DNA from 4 places in the Streptomyces sp. NPDC058274 genome. Region 2 is predicted to be linked to each of the others. Evidence: riboswitches for the same ligand, from Rfam matches in the RefSeq annotation. Region 2 holds a riboswitch; each other region holds the start of a gene.
What was found. Region 2 has a riboswitch for cyclic di-AMP ahead of ACFVYF_RS11615 (transglycosylase family protein). Riboswitches for the same ligand answer to the same signal wherever they lie in the genome.
Positions count from the first base shown of each region.

Region 1: it holds a riboswitch for cyclic di-AMP, as region 2 does, so the genes downstream of both, ACFVYF_RS04530 (M23 family metallopeptidase) here and ACFVYF_RS11615 (transglycosylase family protein) in region 2, are expected to answer to the same signal.
Region 3: it holds a riboswitch for cyclic di-AMP, as region 2 does, so the genes downstream of both, ACFVYF_RS12665 (C40 family peptidase) here and ACFVYF_RS11615 (transglycosylase family protein) in region 2, are expected to answer to the same signal.
Region 4: it holds a riboswitch for cyclic di-AMP, as region 2 does, so the genes downstream of both, ACFVYF_RS31755 (transglycosylase SLT domain-containing protein) here and ACFVYF_RS11615 (transglycosylase family protein) in region 2, are expected to answer to the same signal.

Region 1 covers NZ_JBHVXW010000002.1:22,684-26,954, forward strand. The annotation lists gene ACFVYF_RS04520 (PrsW family intramembrane metalloprotease) at 1-474, shown strand, start outside; gene ACFVYF_RS04525 (aldo/keto reductase) at 587-1,534, opposite strand; gene ACFVYF_RS04530 (M23 family metallopeptidase) at 1,707-2,750, opposite strand; cyclic di-AMP (ydaO/yuaA leader) riboswitch at 2,762-2,919, opposite strand; gene ACFVYF_RS04535 (PP2C family protein-serine/threonine phosphatase) at 3,175-4,271, opposite strand, start outside.
Region 2 covers NZ_JBHVXW010000004.1:394,251-398,521, reverse strand. The annotation lists gene eno (phosphopyruvate hydratase) at 51-1,346, opposite strand; gene ACFVYF_RS11615 (transglycosylase family protein) at 1,736-2,413, opposite strand; cyclic di-AMP (ydaO/yuaA leader) riboswitch at 2,418-2,583, opposite strand; gene ACFVYF_RS11610 (transglycosylase family protein) at 2,800-3,807, opposite strand.
Region 3 covers NZ_JBHVXW010000005.1:121,576-125,846, forward strand. The annotation lists gene ACFVYF_RS12645 (8-amino-7-oxononanoate synthase) at 1-58, shown strand, start outside; gene ACFVYF_RS12650 (DUF397 domain-containing protein) at 89-313, opposite strand; gene ACFVYF_RS12655 (helix-turn-helix domain-containing protein) at 323-1,180, opposite strand; gene ACFVYF_RS12660 (ATP-binding protein) at 1,431-1,886, shown strand; gene ACFVYF_RS12665 (C40 family peptidase) at 2,184-2,657, opposite strand; cyclic di-AMP (ydaO/yuaA leader) riboswitch at 2,661-2,861, opposite strand; gene ACFVYF_RS12670 (hypothetical protein) at 3,200-3,508, opposite strand; gene ACFVYF_RS12675 (ATP-dependent Clp protease proteolytic subunit) at 3,516-4,151, opposite strand.
Region 4 covers NZ_JBHVXW010000021.1:149,577-153,847, forward strand. The annotation lists gene ACFVYF_RS31750 (HAD family hydrolase) at 143-955, shown strand; gene ACFVYF_RS31755 (transglycosylase SLT domain-containing protein) at 994-1,737, opposite strand; cyclic di-AMP (ydaO/yuaA leader) riboswitch at 1,741-1,900, opposite strand; gene ACFVYF_RS31760 (hypothetical protein) at 2,171-2,494, opposite strand; gene ACFVYF_RS31765 (CocE/NonD family hydrolase) at 2,544-4,271, opposite strand, start outside.

The DNA.
Region 1 (4,271 bases), on a different contig from region 2:
GTGCGCGCCGAACTGCCCGCCTACGCGGTCGCCGGGTGGCTGGCCCCGCCCGAGCCGTTCGTACTCGGCTCCATGCGGGCGCGGCGGCTTGCCCGCGACTACGCCGGGCAGCACTTCGGCAAGGGCGCCGCGCGCTCCGTCGCCGAGTACGAGGCGTACGCGACCTCGCTCGCGTTTCTGCGGCACCGCGCGCGCCGGGGCCGTGCGGGGGCCGGTTTCGGTGACCGGGAGCGGGAGTTGCTGAACGAACTGTGGCGGCGCCGGGAGGTGGCCCGGCCGGCCCTGGCATACGCCGCCCGGGCGACGGCACCGGTCGCGTTGCCGCCGTGGCCGATGTACACGCCCTTGTACGGCCGCGGCGGGCCGTACATCGGGTCTGCGACGCCGTATCCGGGCGGGGCGCCCTATTCGGGCGGGGCGCCTTATGCCGGTCCGGCGGCGCCGTATCCCGCGTACAACCCGTATCGGTCGTAGACACGGGGGTACGGCGGGTACGGCACCGCCGGAGAACACCGTCACGGCTGATCACCGTCGCGGCGGAAAGGACTCCGGCCCAGCGACGGGAACACGCTTCCGCGAGACGGAACTACACGGCCGACGCCTTCGTCAGCGTCGTCAGTTCCCCGTCCGTCAGGGTCAGGTCGGCGACCCCCAGCAGCGCGGGCAGTTGCTCGACCGTCCGCGCGGAGGCGATCGGCGCGGCCACCGTCGGCTGGGCGGCGAGCCAGGCCAGCGCCACCGTGGCGACCGGGACGTCGTGGGTCCGGGCGATCTCGTCCAGGGCCGCGAGGACGTTCACACCACGCTCCGTCTCCAGGTGCTTGGCGGCGCCGCCCGCCCGCGGGGAGTCGACGGTCGTACCGGGCCGGTACTTGCCCGTGAGGAAGCCGGAGGCGAGCGCGTAGTACGGGACGGCGGCCAGGCCGGAGCGGGAGGCGACCTCCTGGAGCGGACCCTCGTACGTCTCGCGCGAGACCAGGTTGTACTCCGGCTGGACGGCGACGTACCGCGCCAGCCCCTCGCGGTCGGAGAACTCCAGGGACTCCTGGAGCCGCTCGGGCGAGATGTTGGAGGCGGCGATGGCCCGCACCTTGCCCGCCCGCACCAGCTCGTCGAGCGCGCCGATGATGTCCTCGACGGGGACGGAGGGGTCGTCGCGGTGCGTGTAGTAGAGGTCGATGTAATCCGTGCCCAGCCGGCGCAGCGACGCGTCGGCCGCGGCCCGCACGTTGTCCGGGGCCAGCCCCTTGTAGTCGGGGTGGGAGCCCACCTTGGTGGCCAGGACGATGTCGGAGCGGTTGCCGCGCGCGGCGAACCACTTGCCGATGATCGTCTCCGACTCACCGCCCTTGTTGCCCGGCACCCAGGCGGAGTACGTGTCGGCGGTGTCCACGAAGTTGCCGCCCGCGGCCGCGTAGGCGTCCAGCACGGCGAAGGACTGTGTCTCGTCTGCGGTCCAGCCGAAGACGTTGCCGCCGAGGGCGAGCGGGAAGACCTCGAGCTCGGACGGGCCCAGCTTGCGAAGAGAAGTCATGTCGATCAGCAACACCGGTGGCGGAGCCATCTATTCCGCAAGCCCGCGGAAAAGCCCGCACGAAACGGGCGAAGCGCCCCGCGTAGAAGGCGAGGCGCTCACACCGGGAAACTGTCAGGGATGCCGGGTGCCGATGTGGCTGCCAGGAGCCGTCATGGGCGCCCGGAAGCTGTCAGGGGTTGAGTCCCTTGCTCTGCAGCCAGGCCATCGGGTCGATTCCGGTGGCGTTGCCGCCGGGGTGCACCTCAAGGTGCAGATGCGGCCCGGTCACGTTGCCGGTCGCGCCCACGCGCCCGATGACGTCACCCGTGGCCACCTTCTGCCCCACGCTCGCGCTGATGGAGGACTGGTGGCAGAACCACAGCTCCGTACCGTCATCGAGGGTCAGGATCGTGCGGTAGCCGTACGAACCGGCCCAGCCCGCTTCCGTGATGGTGCCGCTGTGGACGGCCTTGATCAGCGTGCCCGTGGGAGCCGCGAAGTCGAGGCCGGTGTGGTACCCCGAGGACCACAGCGCGCCGGCCTCGCCGAAGCGCGAGGTCAGCGTGTACGAGGAGGTGGGCAGCGAGTAGCTCTTGGCCAGCTTGGCGAGGCGCTCGGCCTCGGCCTTCTGCTTGGCCTCCTCCTCCGCCTTCTTCTTGACGGCGGCGGCCTTGGCCTTCGCCTCGTCCTGCGTCTTGGACGCTTCGGCGGCGGCCTTCTTCGCGGCGGCGGTCTCGGCGGCCCGCTGGGCCGCGCTGTCGACCTGGTCCTGCTGCGACTCGGCCTGCTGCATGATCCGCGCGCGCAGCGCCTCGCCGGCGTCGGTGGTGCCCTGCGCGGTGTCGTCGGTGGTGAGACCGGCGCTGGTGAGCGGGGTGGCGGAGCCCTTCGCAGGGGCCTCGCCGTCGGATATCAGGGCCTTGGCCGAGGTGGCGACCGACGACAGGTCGGGCATCGAGATGGACACCGGGGGCTTGCCGGTCTGCGCGGTGGCCATGCCACCCGCACCGACGGCGGCGATGACGCCGACGCCCAGAACGGTGGAGCTGCGGGCGAGTCCTCCGCCACGCTGCTTGGAGACGCGGTGCCGGCCGCGGACGGGACGGACGGAATCCGCGGTGGGATTCCACTCCTCCCAGGGCCCCTCGTCGCTGCCGCGGCCGTAGCCGAAGGTGTCGCTCTGCTTCTCACTCGGCGCGAACGAGGTGGGTTGTGCAGGCCGGTTTGACGCCACGTGGGCGCGCTCCTTTCCTTCCTTCTCGCCTACCGGGTTAGCTGACGGGTTCGGAGCAGGAAGGTCTCCTACGCGCGTCAACCGCAGTGTGATCCACCGCGAAAGACGCTCGATTCACCCCAAGTTGGTGGTTCCCCGGTTCCCTTGCGGGATTCGGCGCGTGCGCACGGAGCCGACTCCAGTGACGGCTGTGACGACCGCGCTGCGTTATCGAACGTTAATAGACTCGGGCTACGGATTCCAAGCTGTTCGGACTGATCATTAACGTCTTCCGCCTGGACTTACGGGTCATGAGGGGTGGAAAACGGGCGAGTTGACCACGCCTCATAAACCCCAGTTCAATTGACGGTTCGTCAGCTGTTATGCGGAGGGGTGCCATCCGGTCACCTCCGGTGACAACGATCAAGAACAGTTCGTACGACGCTCATGGCCGGCGTACGGCGAGCAGCGCGAGGTCGTCCGTCGTCCCGCCGCCCGTGTGCCGGCGCACGTCTCGCGTGAGGGCTGCCAGCAGCGCGTCGGGGCCGGCGAAGACCCGTCCGGCCAGCCGCGCCGCCGGATCGTAGAACTCCCCGCGCCCGTCACGCGCCTCCGAGAGCCCGTCGGTGTAGAAGAGCAGCGTGGCCCCGCTCGGGAAGGCCGCCTCCTCCGCACGGTCGGGCCGGCTGCCCAACTCGCCCAGCCCGAGCGGCAGTGCGGGCTCCGCGGCGTCCAGGACGCGCAGCGTGCCGTCCGCGCCCAGGAGCAGGGGCGGGGGGTGGCCGCGACTGACGATGCGTACGACGCCGTCGCCGTGCGGGATCTCGGCGAGGACGGCCGTGGTGAACCCCTCGAAGGCGTCGAGTCCGTCGCGCCGGGTCCCTTCGCGCGCCAGCGCCCGCTCCAGTCGCTGGGCGACCGCCTCCAGCGTCGACTCGTGCTCGGCCGCCTCCCGGAACGATCCGATGACCACCGCGACGGCCGCCACCGCGCCCATGCCCTTGCCCCGTACGTCGCCCACCACCAGCCGTACGCCGTGCGGGGAGTCCTGCACCGCGTACAGGTCGCCGCCGATGAACGCGTCGGCCTGCGCCGCCTCGTACCGGGCCGCGAACTCGAAGCCGCCGATCCGTTCGGCCGGCCGCGGCAGGACGGCGCGCTGGGCGGCCTCGGCGATCTCGCGGGCGGAGGCGAGCCGCTCGTCGGTGCGCCGGACCAGGATGTTGATGAGGACGGCCAGGACGGCGACGGTCGCCACGGTGACCAGTTCGGTGACCGAGTCGACGTTCAGGGCGATGCCGAGCCTGATGTGGATGGTGAGGACGGACACCAGGGCGCCGAGGCCGGTGAGGATCGTGCCGCGCAGCGAGAAGAGGGGCGCGGCGACCAGCGGGGCCGCGGTGAAGAGGGGGGCCGCGGTGAAGTCCGAGGGGGTGAGGTAGTCGTAGACGATCCCGACCACGATGAGCAGCGCGGGCAGCGCCCGGACGAAGCTGCGGGCGCGCGAGATGCGCCGGGTGGCCGGCTCGGCAGCGGCGGGGG
Region 2 (4,271 bases):
GACGTACGTACGACGCTTCCTACGCGGCTGAGGCTCAACCCTTGCTGTGCTTACTGGTTCGCGGAGCGAAACCGCGGGAAGGCGCTACGGCCGGCGTACACCGCGGCGTCGTCGAGGATCTCCTCGATGCGCAGCAGCTGGTTGTACTTGGCGACGCGGTCCGAGCGGGCCGGGGCGCCGGTCTTGATCTGGCCGCAGTTCACGGCGACCGCGAGGTCGGCGATGGTGACGTCCTCGGTCTCGCCGGAGCGGTGGGACATCATGCACTTGAAGCCGTTGCGCTGGGCCAGCTCGACGGCGTCCAGCGTCTCGGTCAGCGAACCGATCTGGTTGACCTTGACGAGCAGGGCGTTGGCGGAGCCCTCCTCGATGCCGCGGGCCAGGCGCTCCGGGTTGGTGACGAAGAGGTCGTCGCCGACGATCTGGACCTTGTCGCCCAGCTTGTCGGTGATGACCTTCCAGCCCGCCCAGTCGTCCTCGTACAGCGGGTCCTCGATGGAGACGAGCGGGTACGCGGAGACGAGCTCCTCGTAGTACTCGGTCATCTCGGCGGCCGAGCGGGACTTGCCCTCGAACTCGTACTTGCCGTCCTTGTAGAACTCGGACGCGGCGACGTCGAGCGCGAGCGCGATCTGCTCACCGGGGATGTAGCCGGCCTGCTTGATGGCCTCGACGATGAGGTCGAGGGCGGCGCGGTTGGACTCCAGGTTCGGGGCGAAGCCGCCCTCGTCGCCGAGGCCGGTGGACAGGCCCTTGGTCTTCAGCACCTTCTTGAGGGTGTGGTAGACCTCGGCGCCCCAGCGCAGCGCCTCGGAGAAGGACTCCGCGCCGATCGGGGCGATCATGAACTCCTGGATGTCCACGTTCGAGTCGGCGTGCGAGCCGCCGTTCAGGATGTTCATCATCGGGACGGGCAGCAGGTGCGCGTTCGGACCGCCCAGGTAGCGGAAGAGCGGCAGGTCGCTGGCCTCGGAGGCGGCGTGCGCGACGGCGAGGGAGACGCCGAGGATGGCGTTGGCGCCGAGCGAGCCCTTGTTGTCGGTGGCGTCCAGGTCGAACATCGCCTGGTCGATCAGCCGCTGCTCGGTGGCGTCGTAACCGACGAGCTCCGGGCCGATCTGCTCGATGACGGCGAGGACGGCCTTCTCGACACCCTTGCCGCCGTAGCGGTTGGGGTCACCGTCACGCAGCTCGATGGCCTCGAAGGCTCCGGTGGAGGCGCCGGACGGGACGGCGGCACGACCCGTGCTGCCGTCGTCGAGGCCGACCTCGACCTCGACGGTGGGGTTGCCTCGCGAGTCGAGGATTTCCCGGGCTACGACGACGTCGATGGACGGCACGAGCATCTCCTTCTTGGATGTGACGCGGGTACGCGGGGCCGCTCGGCCCCCCAAGCACGGAGCCGCGGTCGGCTCCGCGACATGAGCCTAACCGGCTCGGGGCGATCGGCCAGCCGGTCGACCAACCCATGGACGGAACCGAGAGTAAATTGTTTCCGAACGGAACAAAAACCTGCCCCCTACAAGAATGCGACCCCCGGACACGAAAAAGCCCCGCCCCGGTGCGTACGGGGGAGAACGCACCGGGGCGGGGCAGCCCGTGGGGGACGGGGGGCCCTCACGTGACCTCCACGATGGAGGTCACGGATGTGAGGGCGCTGTGGTTCAGCTGCGAGCTTCCCCAGCCTCGCGACCGGTCCGCCGGCCGGCCGGGGGGCTGTTTCGGCTCAGGGGTGTCAGCTCAGGTGGAGCTGCTGGCCCGGGAAGATGAAGTCGGCGTCGTCGACGATGTCCTTGTTCAGCTTGAACACCTTCTGCCAGCCGCCCTTGACGTTCTTCTTCTCGGCGATCGAGCTGAGGGTGTCACCCTTGACGACCTTGTACTCGCCGTCGCCCTTCTTGACCTTCTTGCCGGTCGGGGTCTCGACGGTCTTCTTGGCCGCGGGACGCTCCTGCGAGCGGGAGGCGCGCTGCTCCTGCGACTGGGTGCTCTGCTGCTGCGAGGGGGTCGTGCTCTGCGAGCTGCCCGAGTTCGACGGGGAGGCGCCGGACAGGCCGGTGCCGCAGGTCGGCCAGGCACCCTTGCCCTGCGCGGCGAGGACCTTCTCGCCGACGGCGATCTGCTGGGACTTGGAGGCCTGGTCGGCGGTGGAGGCGTACGAGGTACCGCCGTACGCGGCCCAGGTGGAGGACGAGAACTGCAGACCGCCGTAGTAGCCGTTGCCGGTGTTGATGGACCAGTTGCCGCCGGACTCGCACTGGGCGACGGTGTCCCACTCGGAGGTGGAGGCGGCGGAGGCGTTGCCGGCCGCCATCAGGGGGGCGGCGATGGCGACGCCGGTGACGCCGGCGAGCGTGGCGACACGGGTGGCCTTGGACGGGCGACGGTGCTTGCCCTTGCTGGAAAGCAGCATGAAGTGATCCCCTCACCGACGCCTGCGAGGTGAGCTGTCGGGTTCGGGCCGAGTGAGTTGCCCGGCCGCGCACTCTTCAGTGCGCGGCTTAACCCCAAGCCGTCCCGGTCAACTGTCCGGTGCGGCACTTACCTTGGGTCCCCCGCTCCTGCCTACGGCGCTTGAAGCGACGACTGTTCCCGTACGGCCGCTGGCAGGATTCGGCGTTGCGACCATCGGGGCCCGCTGTGGCGAGCGGTCACGACCGTAGACACGCGACCGACGGAATTTCAAAGACGATCAGGGCTTCTGAGACCCTTGTCTCATCTCGCCAAACCGGACATTACACGTCGAATCATGACGTGAACTGCCGCTGATTTGTACCCGATTCGCCAGCTGACAGCTACTTAGTCACTACCGAGCTCAAGGCTCTGACCGGGCAGGATGAGGTCGGGGTCGGCGCCGACCGACTTCTTGTTGTCGGCGTAGAGCTCGGACCATCCGCCCTGGAGGTCAAGGGAGTCGGCGATGGTCCAGAGACTGTCGCCGGGGCGGACGGTGTAGGAGCCGTCGGCGGCGTCACGGGCCGCACCGGAGTCGCGTGAGGCATGCCGCCCGGCCGCCCCCACGTCGCGCCCGTCGGACGAGCCGTTCGCATCGCTGCCGTCGGCGCTGTCACCGCGGTGGCGCCCCGAGCCGGCCGCGCCGGTCCCGGTCGCGTCGGTCGCCTCCGAAGAGTCGCCACTCTGCCCGGACTTGTCTGAGTCGTCACCCTTTGCCGTACCGGCGTCCGTGCTCGCCTCATCCGAGCTGCCGCTCGAACCCGAGGAGGCGTCGGACTTCGTCGAGTTTTCAGCCGAATCCGAAGAAGCGCCAGAAGAGGACGAATCGGGCGAGGGGGACTCGGACGGAGAGGAACTGGAGGAATCGGCCGGCGAGGAGTCGAGCGAACCCGACGTGCCGGACGAGTCCGTCGACCCGGACCCGTCGGACGACGAGGAGTCGCCCGCCACCCCCGTGTCGACCTCGACCGAGCCGGAGTCCTTGCTGAGCCCGGAGAGCGGCCCACAGGTGGGCCAGACGGCCAGACCCTCGCCGTCGAGGACCTTCTCGGCGACGGCGATCTGCTGGGAGCGGCTGGCCTGGTCGGCGCTCGGCGCGTACGCGAGACCGCCGTACTTCTCCCAGTTCTCCTGGGTCAGCTGCAACCCGCCGTAGTACCCGTTGCCGTCGTCCGCGCTCCACGTACCGCCGCTCTCGCATTCCGCGACCCGGTCCCACGTGGTGCCGTCGGCCGCGCTCGCGCCGGTGGCGCCGAGCAAGGGGATCGCGATGGCCGACCCGGTCACTCCTGCCGCGACGAGGAGGGCCGGAGCCTGACGGGGGCGACGGTGACGACCGTTCCCGGAGAGCATGCGGTTGCCTTTCGGTGACAGCAGTGAGGGGCGCGACGAAAGATCCATCGCGCTGATGCGTGAACGTAGCCGCACTCGAACGCTTGTCACAAGTCGATGCAGCGTAGATCACGTGAAGATCACATCTTTGACGGTGTGTCAGCTTTCGATCGGTCCGTGTGTCTGTCACCTGCGTGTGAGCCGGCTGTTGGCGGGGGTGCGGATCGGGGGGTGCGCTGCCGTCGGGGGGAGGTGCGTTGCCGTTGGGGGGCATGCGTTGCCGTTGAGGGCGGGCGGCTTGTGGCGGGGGCGGGTTGACTTGTGGTGGGGCGGGCGGCTTGTGGCGGGGGCGGGTTGACTTGTGGTGGGGCGGGCGGCTTGTGGTGGGGGCGCTGGGGAAAGGCTCGCGCGCCGTGCGAGTGGGGCGCGGGCCTGGGTGGGGGGCGTGTTGGTGAGGGGTGCGTGTTGGTGAGGGGCGTGTTGGT
Region 3 (4,271 bases), on a different contig from region 2:
GGATCTCACCGACGGGCAGATCGACCACGCCGTACGCGTGATCAGCCGTACGAGGTGAATGACGTGAACGGGTCGAACAGCTCGGGGGTCAGCTCAGCGCGGCGATGAAACCCTCCCAGGCGGCAGGGGCGAAGAGCAGGGCGGGTCCCGCCTCGTTCTTCGAGTCACGGACGGCGACCAGCCCGGCCCACGGGCCCGGTCCTGGTCGCGCGGTCTCGACACAGTTGTTCATTCCGGTGCTGCGGCTGCTGCGCAGCCAGCGCACGCCGTGCAGAGAAGTACTGGAAGCTACGTACCGAGGCATTGCGGACATGGTGCCTCCTTACGCGCCGTCACGTATCGCGGCGATGTAGTCCAACGAGTCCTTGGGCGAAAGGGCGTGGAACTGAAGGGCGTTGAAGGCCTCGCTGTAGGCCTGGAGGTCTTCTTTCCGTTCGAGGTAGAGGCTACTCGTCATGTGGTCAAGAACAACTACGTCCAGATCAGTTGTGTTCGGAAATGAGAAGATAACGAAAGGCCCGCTGATGCCGATATGGGCTCCGGCGGCGAACGGCAGCACCTGAAGCCGCACGTGAGGAAGGTGCGCCGCCGCCAGCAGCCGCGCCAGCTGCCGTTCCATCACCTCCGGGCCGCCGACCGTCCGGCGCAGCACCGCCTCGTCGAGCACGGCGGTCAGCTCCAGCGGCGGATTCGAACGCAGCACGTCCTGCCGGGCCAGCCGTACTTCGACCAGCGCGTCCAACTTGCGCTCCTCCAGGCCGTCGACGGCGGCCCGGGTCACCGCACGGGCGTACTCACGCGTCTGCAACAGCCCCGGCACCACGGAGGTCTCCAGCGTGCGCATTCCGCTGGCCTGCGACTCCAGACTGATGAAGTCGCGGTACGTGGGCGGCAGTACACCGCGGTAGGCGTGCCACCAGTGATGGCGGCCGTTTCCCTCGGAGCCTGCCAACCCGACGAGTAACTCGCGCAGTTCGGGGTCCACCACGCGGTACGCGTCGAGCAGCAGACAGACGTCGGCCGGCTTCACTCCGCTGATGCCGGTCTCGATACGGCTCACCTTGGACTGGTGCCAGCCGACCAGGCGGGCCGCCTCGCCACTGGTGAGGCCCGCCGCGGCGCGCAGGCCGCGCAGCTCGGCGCCGAGCTTGCGGCGCCGCACCGCTGGACCGTGTTGCATGGCCGTCTCCTTCCGCCCGGCACGCGGCTGTCACGGCGACGGTAGAGGATGAGCAGGGGGCCCGCCCAAATACGGTCGGTCGTCGGAGAGTTCACCGCTTCGAGCGACAGATATATGCATATCTCCGTGGATCGCCACCCGTGACCCCCGCAGTGATGGCAATCTGGCGCGAAGCACCAAGTCCGGGACCGTACTCGAACCATCCGCTCCGTGTCGGACTCCGGTCCCGTGGGAAAGGGACGACGTCGCCATGGCAGATCACCAGGAAGCATCCGTCACTCTGCCGAGCGATCCCGCCTCGGTCTCCGCGGCCCGAAAATACGTCGCCACCGTGCTGGCCGAGTGGGGCCTGCCGGGCGACACGGACATCGCCGACACCGTGCGCCTGATCGTGTCCGAACTCGCCACCAACGCCGTCCAGCACACGTTCGGGCAGTCGCCCACCTTCACGGTGGACCTCTGTCTCGACCGTGACGAGCATCTGCGCATCGGCGTCACCGACAGCCATCCGCGCTTCCCGAAACGCCTGCCCGCGGCCGTCCAGCAGGACAACGGGCGGGGCATGGTCATCATCCGCTGGCTGACCGCCGAGTACGGAGGCAAGCTGACTGTCCGGCCCACCCGGGAGGGCGGCAAGACGGTCGCGATCCAACTGCCGTGGTCGCTCCCCGCAGAGCCGGTGACGGCGGGCCAGCAGGAGCCTTGACGCGGCGGCCGTGCTACGAGGGTCCGCGAGCGTGTGCGTCCCGTACGGGTGCGCTGCGGCGCCACGGGGCCGGAAGCACCTGGATCGCCGGACACCAGGACCGCAACGACACGTCCGTACGCCCGTATGGGTGACGTGACGTCCCTTGCATGACCGGTGAAGGCGCGGCCGGCGCGCTCAGGGGCTGCTGCGCGCTCTGTGGGCGCTGTCCGGCCCGAGCTCAAGGGCGGGGTCGCCGCGAGGCGTCGTCGGCCCTCCGGGGGGTGACGGCACGGGCCGTCACCCCCCGGAGGCGGATCAGCCGACCCGGCCGTACCAGACGCTCTTCGTCCAGATCTTCTGGAGCTTCACGACCTCTCCGGTCTTCGGGGAGTGCCAGATCCGTCCCTTCCCGGCGTAGATGCCGACGTGGTAGACGTTCCGGCCCGAGTGGAAGAACACGAGGTCTCCGGCCTTGCGGTGCGAGGCCGAGACGTGGTGGCTCTTGTTGTACTGCGCCGCGGCCGTACGAGGCAGCTTCTTGCCCGCCTTCTTGTACGAGTAGAGCGTGAGCCCGGAGCAGTCGAAGCGACGCGGTCCCGTGGCTCCGTACTTGTACGGGGAGCCCTTCTTGGAGGCCGCGATCTGGAGTGCCTTCGTCGCAGGTGTGGCCGCTGCGGCGTCGGATGCGACGCCCGGAACCACGAGGCTGCCGCCCACGGCGGCGATGGTGAGAGCCGAGGCCGTACCGGCCCTGGTCCACAGCGACGGGACACGATTGAGCGCAGTCATGCGCAACCCTTCGTCAGCCGCCTGTGAAGGATGACCTGTCGGATTCGGGCTGGCGAAGTTGCCCGGCCGCTGCTGCGGCTTCACCCCAAGGGCTGCTCGGAACGACTGTTCCGGCGACCCGTCGTGCTTGGGTCCTCCACTCCTGCCGATCCACTCCTGTCGACCGGTCATCCGGGCGGCGGCAGGACTCGGCGTCCGCCCGGATCGCCCCGCCGCTTTGGCGGGGTCTTGTCGTCGGAAGGGATCTTCACCCATGGATGTCTGAAAAACCGAACGGAACCGGGGATTTGTGGGGTTACTCACCACTCACCCGTTCGGGTGGACACCCCCTGTTTCGAACGGGGGTTGGGGGTGCCGACCAGCCCCGCACCTGCGGCGGAATGCCTCATTCCGCCCGGACTGTACGCGCGTTGCGCAAGTCGTGAGGGCCCTCGAAGGGGGGCCTGTCTACGCCATTGGGGGGTACACCGTTTGGTGCGTTTGTGTCCTGGTCCGGACACCTCGCCGGGCGCTCGCACTTGGCCGGCGAGGGTGTGGGCGCGTCAGATCTGCGCGTCGGGCGGCACGGTGACGCGAGCCGCCCGGCGCTCGCCGTCCAGAACGCGCAGTGCGCGCGCCAGCGTCGGCGCGTGCACCTCGCTCTCGCCGCGCTGGTGCATCAGCGTGAGCGCGTCGCGCAGCGCCGTCGCCTTGCTCACCAGCGCCTGGGCGGCCCGCAGTCCGCGATAGGTGTCCCCGGGGCGGGCGGGGTTGATCCGGCCGAGCAGGTCGACCACGTCGAGGTAACGGTCGATCAACTCGGCCTCGGCGCGCGTCAGTGCGGGCAGCGGGGGCAATTCGGGTGGGAGCATCGGCAGTTCACCTCTCGCCGGGCGCGGTGCGCGAGACCTTGCGGCTCGCGATGATGCGGTCCACCAGTCCGTACGCCACCGCCGCCGGCGCGTCCAGAATCCTGTCCCGCTCGATGTCCGCGGCGACCCGCTCGGGGCTCTGCCCCGTGTGCCGCGCGAGCATCTCCTCCAGCATTGTGCGGGTGCGCACCAACTCCTCGGCCTGGATGGCCAGATCACTCGCCTGACCGTGGATCGGTTCGGGGATCGAGGGCTGGTGGAGGAGGACGCGCGCACCCGGCAGTGCGGAGCGTTTGCCCGGTGTGCCCCCGGCCAGCACCACGGCCGCGGCCGACGCCGCCTGGCCGAGGCAGACCGTCTCGACGTCGCAGGTGACGAACTGCATCGTGTCGTAGATCGCCGTCATCGCACTGAACGAGCCGCCGGGGGAGTTGATGTACAGCGAGATGTCCCGGTCCGGGGCCAGATATTCGAGGTGCATGAACTGGGCCATCACGTCGTTCGCCGACGTGTCGTCGATCGGTGTCCCGAGGAACACGATCCGCTCGTCGAGCAGCTTCGAGTACGGATCCAGCGTCCGGTGTCCCACCGCGGTGCGTTCGGTGAACTCGGGCAGGACATAGCGGGCGGACGGGCTGTCCATGGCGCACGCCTCCTTGATCGACTGATCGACGTCTGTAAAAAATGTACAGGACGTACGCTCGTCGTCCGTGGGGTCCTCGCTGACAGCGAAATCACGGCCGGGTGGGGTGCTCGACGGGAC
Region 4 (4,271 bases), on a different contig from region 2:
CGACGGGGGCAAGCGCGCCCCACGGCGGGCTCGTTGATCGCGTCCCGTCCGTCACGGCCGGGCACGGCGTGACGGACGGGATACCGGACGTCGTCCGGTTCACGCCGGGCCGTTGAGACGTTCGATCCGTATTCTTCGGATCATGGCCGCTCCGACTGCATATTCACTCATCGCCACTGACCTGGACGGAACGCTGCTGCGCGGCGACGACACTCTCTCCGGCCGGTCGCGGGCCGTGCTGAGGAGAGTCGTTGCGGCGGGGGCGAGGCACCTGGTGGTGACGGGCCGCCCCACGCCGAGGGTGCGCCCGCTGCTCGACGAACTCGGCAGCGAGGGCCTCGCGGTGTGCGGCCAGGGCGCGCAGTTGTACGACGCCGGAGCCGGCCGTCTGCTCTGGTCGGTGACCCTGGACCGGGAGCTGGCCGAGACCGCGCTCGGCAAGATCGAGGCGGAGGTCGGGCAGGTCTACGCGGCCGTGGACCAGGACGGGGTGGACGGGCTCACGCTCATCGAGCCCGGCTATCTGATGCCGCACCCCACGCTGCCCGCGGTGCGGGTGCGACGGCGTGACGACCTCTGGGCCGAGCCGATCAGCAAGGTGCTGCTGCGCCATCCCACCCTGACCGACGACGAGTTGGCGTCGGCGGCCCGGGTGACGGTCGGCTCGCTGGCGACCGTCACCATGTCGGGCCCCGGCACCGTCGAACTCCAGCCATGTGGCGTGACCAAGGCGACGGGTCTCGCCCTGGCCGCGGACCACCTGGGTCTGCCGCCGTCCGAGACGATCGCCTTCGGCGACATGCCGAACGACATCCCCATGTTCGACTGGGCCGCCCACGGCGTCGCCATGGCCAACGCCCATCCCGAACTCAGGGCCGTCGCCGACGAGATCACCCTGTCGAACGCGGAGGACGGCATCGCGGCCGTACTGGAGCGGCTGTTTCCCGCTCCTTAGGCCGCGATCCCGTCGTCGTCCGTAGCCCCGAAGGCTGCTCAGTACGCCCCGAAGACGTTGTCGATCGAGCCGTACTTGTCGGCGGCGTAGTTGCAGGCGGCCGTGATGTTCGCGACGGGGTCGTAGGGGTTCGTCGAGGTGCCGGCCACGTGGTAGGCGGAGAAGGTCGGGTCGATGACCTGGAGGAGCCCCTTGGACGGCGTACCGGCCACGGCGTTGGAGTCCCAGTTGTTGATGGCCAGCGGGTTGCCCGACGACTCACGGATGATGTTGCGGTGGATGCCGTCGTAAGTGCCCGGAATGCCCTTTTGGGCCATGATGTCCAGGGCTTCCTTGATCCAGCCGTCCAGGTTGTTCGCGTACGACTTCGTGGAGGCGGAGGTCGCCGTCGTCTTGGCCGCCGTGGAGGACTTCGCGGCCGCCTTGGCGGTCTTGGTGCCCACGGTCAGCTTGAGGCCCGGGCGGATCGTCGACGGGTCGCTGCCGATGACCGCGCGGTTCGCGTCGTAGAGCTTCTTCCAGTCGGCGCTCGCGGAGTGCTCGCGCGCGATCTTGGACAGGGTGTCGCCGGCGGCCACCTGGTACGTCACGAGCTGGACCTGCGGCACCGAGGCCTTCGCGGCCTGGACGGCCTGCGTGGTGACCTGGGCCGGCTGGGCGGCGTGGGCACTGGCAGCTCCCACGATGGGGAGCGCGAGTGCGGCTCCGCCCGTTCCGGCGGCGACGAACCCGCGGGTGAGGGGGGAGGTTCTGGGACGACGGTGCTTGCCTCGTGCGGCCATGACGAATTTCCTCTCGGGCGCCTGCGAGGTGAGCTGTCGGGTTCGGGCTGGAGGTGCCCGGCCGCATGGCGACATGCGACTTAACCCCGAGCCGTTCCGGTGTGACCGGACCGGCGACTTACCTGGGTCCCCCGCTCCTGCCGTGCGTGGGTGGATGGGTGCTCCGGGCGGCGGCAGGATTCGGCGTTCCGCTCGGATCGACGCGAACGTATGCGAGAGCACATGTCGGGAACAAGGCCGGATTTCCCGTTGCACCCCGCTTGGCCACGTCATGACGTCGGGGGAAATCGCCCGATTAGACCGGAACGTGAAACTCAACTTGCCTTTCGCAAAGGGGAAATTGCTCGACGGAGCGCGGCGCTTGATCCATTGTGACGTGACTCATTTCACGCGACCAAGCGCAAACAAAGGGGCGATGCAGGCAACTCGGGCATTACTCCGCGACGGTCCAGGCGGCCGAGCCCCTCGCCGGAGCCGGCCGGACCTCCCACACGGAGAGATCCGTGTCCGGGTCGTCGTCCGGCAGCCGCCCCGCGTTGGCCCTGAAGTACAGCCCGTAGCCCCAGTACTCCGGGAGCTCATGGCAGATCAGATCGGGATACGGCGCGAACTCCCGGTCCGCGTAAGCCCCGTTGATGCGCGCCACGGCCTCCGCCCGCGAGATCCCGAAGCGGGTGACCATCTCCTGGGCCATCTCGCGGAAATACGCGAGCATCCCCTCGTCCAGGTCCATCAGGAATTCCTCGGTCCGCGCCATGTCCCCCCGCGCCCCGTCCCTCCGCGCTCCGTCACCGCCGTGTCGGTGTCTACCCAGCCGTGCGCGGGATTCTCCTCTCCCACGTCCGGTGGAAGACCACCTCGTCCCCGTCCTTGCAGATCACCTCGTTCGAGGTGATGAAGTCCGTTGCGTCACAGGTGATTTCGGAGCGGGTCTCGACCTTCGCGTCCCATCCCGTCTCCGGGCGGTGGAGACGGACGGTCCACTCCGAACGGGTACGGGCCGACAGGGGATCCGACTCGTCGATCGTGTAGGTCTCCAGGGCTTCCTCGGTGAACTCCAGGCCGTCGGGGTAGACGCGCGTGCCGCCGTAGCGCGGGTCCACCTCGAGGCGCCGTTCGCCCTTCGCCACATCGCGGACGACCAGGCGCTCCGGGCGGGGTTCGTCCAGCGTCGCCGGGACGACGACGCCCAGGGGTGCGGACTCCTCGGGCTCCTCGAAGGTGATGGACGGGTCCGACTCCCTTGCCCGCACCGGCAGTTCGAGCGAGCTTCCTTCCGGGTCCAGGGTGAACCCGGTGTCCGAACCGGGCTGCGGCCAGATCCACGGCCAGTACGCCGACGAGACGGCCAGCCGGATGCGGTGCCCCGCCGGGAAGGCGTGTCCGATGCCGTTCAGCTCGAAGGTCACGTCCTGGGTCTCGCCGGACGGCCACTCCACCGCCCGGTCCCGGCCCTCGCGGGCGGAGAGGTTCAGCACGCCACGCGTGACGAGCGTCGACGCCCCGTCCGGGAACACCTCGCAGACCCGCGCGATCACCTGCCCCCGCGGCACCGCGGAGGTCAGCCGCAGCCGGACCCGCGGCCGCCCCAGCACCCAGGTCTCCGCCGGCACCTCGAACTCGAAGCACGCCGACTTCGCGTCCTCCTCGCGCTGGTCCGGCGGCAGGTCGGCGTCGTTGCCGAACGGGAAGAAACGGCCGGCGTCCAGGCCGGTGTGCTGCGGTGAGCGCACCAGTACGGGCGCGCCCTCCAGCGCGTACGTGACCGGGGTCACCGCGGGGGAGGGCCAGGCGTCGTCGCCCACCCAGCGGCCGGGCAGGGTCGGGTACACCGTGGCCGGAGGGTGCGAGTCGCTGATGTACGAGCGGAGCAGCGGCTCGGCCATCACGCCGACGCGAGAATCCCGGGCCCCGACCCTGGTCCCGCCCACCTCGGCCCCGCCCGCCCCGGTGCCGGCCGCACGAGCCCCGTCCACACCGGTGACCGGCCCGTCCCCCGCCCCGGAACCGCCGTCGGCCCCCGGCTTCAGCCAGTGGTCCCACCAGCGCAGCGTCTCCTGGAGGAAACCGATCGCCGGGCCCGGCGGCAGCCCCCGGTCCGGGTACTGGTGGGACCAGGGGCCGATCAGTCCGCGTACCCGGTCGGACGGCAGGTGCTCCACCAGGCGCAGCACCGTGTCCCGGTACGGGTCGTGCCAGCCGCCCACCGCGAGGACGGCCGCCCGGATCGCGCCGTAGTCCTCGCACACGCTGCCGTGCCGCCAGTACGCGTCCCGGGTCTGGTGCGCCAGCCAGGTGTGGATGAAGGGGTCGACGGCCTCCAGGCGCTTCACCCACATGTCGCGCCACATCACCTCGCCGACGTACGCCGGGTCGGGCGGCCGGCAGACGAACGCGAGCATGGTCGACGCCCAGGCGTGCATGTCGACGGCGAGGACGGAACCGCCCATGTAGTGCACGTCGTTGTCGTAGCGGTCGTCCGTCGAGCAGACCGTGACGATGGCCTTGAGCGGTTCGGGGGCGCGGGCGGCGAT